2 regions of the Bacillus sp. K7 genome follow, and region 1 is predicted to be linked to the other one. Evidence: predicted binding sites of a transcription regulator. Region 1 holds the regulator's gene; the other holds the start of a gene.
The links. The regulator LexA, encoded in region 1, represses DNA repair genes until DNA is damaged. The targets are predictions, from matches to a motif close to CGAACATATGTTCG.
Positions count from the first base shown of each region.

Region 1 (2,412 bases):
CCAGCACCATCGAATCAGCCTCCGATAACTCCAGTTCGCCTTTATGAGCGGTTGTATAGACTTTCACACCTTCTCTATAGATGCAATGAAGCAGTGCGATTTTTGCATTTCCCCGTCCGAGCCTAGTCTCATCCTGAACCAAAATGACATCAATTTCAGAATTCTTGATCTCATCAAGCAGCCCAAATACACCATCCCGATCCATTTCATATCCGCTTGCTTTTTCGGAAATCACTTTGACGACTTCCATGCCGTTCTCGGCCGCAATGGCCGTAAGCTCCTCCTCCTGCCGCTTTAATGACGTCTCCTGCTGTTCTTTATTTGTGCTTACGCGGGCATAAATGAGTGCTTTCATTTTTTCTATCTTTCCTCTCTATCTTACAGTTGCCAATTCATATGCATCCTGATGCTTTTTTTTCAACGGAATCACCAATTCATCTCCCGGCTGGATATCAGTCGTCTGAAGATAATTTTTATCAGCTACCCATTCAATAAAATCTTGTTTGTTCATTTTCTTTTTATCTGTTACCTGGTCAGCTATAGACCAAAGTGTATCGCCTTGCTGGACTTCTATTTTAACATACTGATTAAGCTCCTGGCCGCTGCTTGAATATGACAGCAAAAGGATAACCGCGCTCAAAATCACTGTGAACAGACCGACAAAAATAATAGATTCTTTACCCATGATCATAACCTCCGACAGGAATGTTTGTTCGCTTTTTATAATTTCAGTATATACGAACAAATGTTTCTGTCAATTGTTTTTTCGAACCTATGTTTGTACTGTCAGGAAAATCATGCTATAATCTTCTTAAAATCGACGTTTTGAGGTGCGAAAAATGACGAAGCTATCAAAAAGGCAACTTGATATCCTCAGTTTCATTAAAGCAGAGGTTAAATCAAAAGGATATCCGCCTTCCGTAAGAGAGATCGGAGAGGCTGTCGGGCTTGCGTCCAGCTCAACTGTCCACGGCCACTTGGCCCGTTTGGAAACAAAAGGGCTGATCAGACGAGATCCGACAAAACCAAGAGCAATAGAAATTCTTGATGAAGAAGTAGACATTCCGCAAAGCCAGGTCGTTAATGTACCGGTCATCGGGAAAGTCACGGCGGGATCTCCTATTACAGCAGTAGAAAATATTGAAGAATATTTTCCGCTTCCCGACCGTATGGTTCCCCCAGACGAGCATGTGTTTATGCTTGAGATTATGGGAGACAGTATGATTGATGCAGGTATTCTCGATAGGGATTATGTCATCGTTAAACAGCAAAACACAGCGAACAACGGGGAAATTGTCGTTGCGATGACAGAAGATGATGAGGCTACGGTAAAACGTTTCTATAAAGAGGATACTCACATTCGCTTACAGCCTGAAAACCCAACGATGGCACCGATCATCCTACAGAATGTCAGCATTCTAGGGAAAGTGATTGGCGTGTTCAGAACCGTCCATTAATCTATTGAACTATCAAATGATGAAATAACCCTCTCTTCCTCGATGAAGAGGGGGTTTCTTGTATAAAAAAAAGCAGGCTCGCCCTGAATTTTAGGTGCGAGCCTGAATAGGAGGAAAAAGAACATCATGTTTACACCACAATTATCCATCAATTGATTGTTGAAGTCAAGAAATATTCTTTCCTTCAGGAAACTTTTTATCAAAATGCTGTCTATCAAATATAGACGTAATCTGCTTAAAAATGTTTTATGTTTAGGTCGGGGAATGATATGGCCTCAGATATTATCGAGTGAGCGCGGCGATTAAATTAATATGAAAATTTAGCACATAGTTTAGTTAGTTCTTTTTAATGTAAAAAAACAGCTCACCTTATGATCATGAGCTTCAATCAAAATGAAAATATTGAATACCATAACTCCCTTTTACCCGAACGTTTGTACAGTTTTCCGAATGTTCTTCTGCAAAGATACGGTATCGATGAAATGGATCAATTGAAATCTTATCTTGAGCACTAAAATCAAACCAGTTGCCTCTGAATTGTTTCGTGCTCAGCGTGGTATATTGCCCGGTAAGTCCCATCCGTTGAAGTTTAAACTCAACCGAACAACTTTTAGCTCCCAAGATCGTAAACTGATAGCCTAAAAAATACTCGATAGCCGGAACATCACTTATGTTTTCCAAAACAAACGACTTAGTGTTGTCATTTAAAGTAAAATCGGTTTTGTGATCAAACTCTAATGCTGACGCATGTGTACAAATGCCTAAAAAACACGCCAAAACTGCCGTTAAAACCACTATTTTCATTTTCAATCAAACCCCTCCCTTACCATATTTTACTCTTTCCTCACGTTTATGTATATGTTCTTTGGGAAATCTCGAGGACGCTTCAATCATAAAATTTCATATGTGTTTTTTCCTGTTTATAAAACTGAAGTCTGTCTTGAAGGGTTCCAGT
Region 1 covers NZ_CP096406.1:1,840,992-1,843,403, reverse strand. The annotation lists gene M1D98_RS09390 (YneB family resolvase-like protein) at 1-355, opposite strand, end outside; gene yneA (cell division suppressor protein YneA) at 374-691, opposite strand; gene lexA (transcriptional repressor LexA) at 840-1,457, shown strand; gene M1D98_RS09375 (hypothetical protein) at 1,842-2,261, opposite strand; gene fosB (metallothiol transferase FosB) at 2,344-2,412, opposite strand, start outside.

Region 2 (2,412 bases), 400 kb from region 1:
CTTTGTTTATGTTCCGGCAGAAACATCCTGCTCCCTTCCCACAGCATGTTGCCTCTTTTTAAATGGTCGTTCATTTATAATGCCCTCCTATTTTAGCCGCGCGTTCAAATGCCTGGCCTGCCGCTGTCAGTGACGCCGCCCTGATGATGGCTGTATCGCCGAACCGGCTTTTAATGCCATCCATCACATAGCCAAGGCTCATTTTCTTTGCATCATCCTGAAATAAATTGAGCTGCCATATGTCATCAGAGGAGAGCTGAGACAAATTGACCCCGAGGCGGCGGACAGGCTTCCCGTCCCAAAACGTAAGAAACAGCCGGCATACGGCCTCATATACATCCTGGGTGGAATTAGTCGGCTCCGCCAGCTTCACTTGCCGGTTGAAGCCCGTCGGCCAATCAAAATCAGCACCCCGGCAGCTTACTGACACCGTCTGCCCCATTGCCCCGGCGTTTCGGCTTCGCCTGCACACTTCTTCACTCAGTTCCAGCAGCACGACCTTGATTTCTTTGTCAAAGTGTTCGTAGTCTCTCGGGAGAGTCATTCCATGGCCTATCGCCTTTTGCCCGTCCAGAGATGAAGTTGACACAGGAGAATAGTCGATCCCGTTCGCTGTCATCCACAGCACGTGGCCGTTAATGCCCCATTTCTTTTTTAAAAGTTCGAGCGGAAAAGACGCGAGCCCGCCGATCGTGCTGATGCCCATCCGGTTTAAGTGATGCTTCATTCGGCTCCCAACGCCAAACATGCTGCCCACCGGAAGCGGCCACATGTCGGTTTTCATATTTTCTTTCGTTAAGGTAAAAATACCGTTCTTATTCTTTTTGGCAAAATTGTCGCACGCGATTTTGGCCAGCGCTTTATTAGAGCCGATTCCGACCCGCGCATAAACGCCGATCTCCCGCATGATTCTGCCCTGAATGCTTTTCGCGATCTCCTCCGGCGCCCCAAACAGCTTCTGGCTGCCTGTAATGTCCATGAATTGCTCATCAATGGAATACGGTTCCACAAGGTCTGTATATTCCTCTAGAATCGCCGTAATTTGGAGTGATACATCAATATACCGCTGCATACGGGGCCGGAGCACAATAGCTTCAGGGCACTTTTCCTGCGCCTCCCACAAACGCGATGCATTCGCGACCCCCGTTTGTTTTGCCAGCGGGCAGGCAGCCAATACGACTCCTCCCCTTTTTTCAGGGTCACCCGACACAATGACGGGCCTATTTTTCAAATGTGGATTTTCCGCTTTCTCTACAGATGCATAAAACGATTGCATGTCAACGAGAAAAATCACTTTTTCTTTCATCATACACACCTCTAAAAAAGAACTTATGTTCGTTTTTCTATTATATGCGAAAGTACGTTCGGTTTATACTGGTAAATGATTCTTGTCTGACAGAAAATATGATCCAAGGGTGTGAGAGAAGAAAAACATTTAGTAGAATAAAAGCGAAGCATAAAGATAGGAGAGTCATAATGGAGAAATTTGTCGAGAAAATGATGGGACAGGCACTGCGCCAATACGGCCGAAATGTTGCCATAGATCCATTAAGCCCGTATGAAAAACAAAGCCTGAAAGCAGCCTTGGAAGAGAGACGGAATGAAGAGCCCGATGAGGATCTGCATGCGCATATAGAAGATATCATTTATGACTATGTCACAAACCAAGGGCTGTTCTCTTAACCATGGGCGAAAAGAAACAGAGGTGCACAGCGCCCCGAATCGGACTATCCGCTCTTTCAGCCGCTATGCGGCTTTTCTTTGAAAACACCGCCGTGATAACAAACAATCGTTTTGCCATCATGCAGAAAGAGTCTATCCAGTGTCACCTGAATCAATGCCATCGCCTCTCCTATTCAACCAGACACCCGTTTAGTTCCACGGCCTGCCGAAGCTTTGAAATGCCCCCGTATTCCAGCATCAATTACATTACATAATGTGCTTTCACTACCATAACTAAGCATCGGATATATTGGCATGTTCCTTCTCAACGCTTCAGCCGCCATTTCAACGATGTACACTCCGACAGCGATAAGATATGTTTTCATATGAAAAAGAAAATATTTTGAATGTTCCATTGGATAAGGAAATTTTTTCATATATGATAGAAAATGATCTTACATACAGGAGAGAATACGATTCATGAAGAAATGGAAAGATATCCACCCCATCAGCTGGACAATTATCATCGGAACCATTTTCGGCCGAATGGCAACATCGATGAGCATTCCTTTTTTAGCGATTTATTTAACAGCCGTCCAAGGCACATCAGCTTCTTATGCAGGACTGGTTATCGCCGCAAGCTCATCAGTGGGCATCCTTGCGAGCTTTTACGGCGGATATATCTCGGACAAATTCGGCAGAAAAAACATGATGCTCGTGTCCATTTTCGGCTGGATGCTGGTATTTGCA
Region 2 covers NZ_CP096406.1:2,241,831-2,244,242, forward strand. The annotation lists gene M1D98_RS11435 (YolD-like family protein) at 1-74, opposite strand, end outside; gene M1D98_RS11440 (DNA polymerase IV) at 71-1,309, opposite strand; gene M1D98_RS11445 (YqzH family protein) at 1,477-1,683, shown strand; gene M1D98_RS11450 (MDR family MFS transporter) at 2,143-2,412, shown strand, end outside.
Region 2: the regulator LexA is predicted to act here: its motif matches at 1,354-1,367, upstream of M1D98_RS11440 (DNA polymerase IV).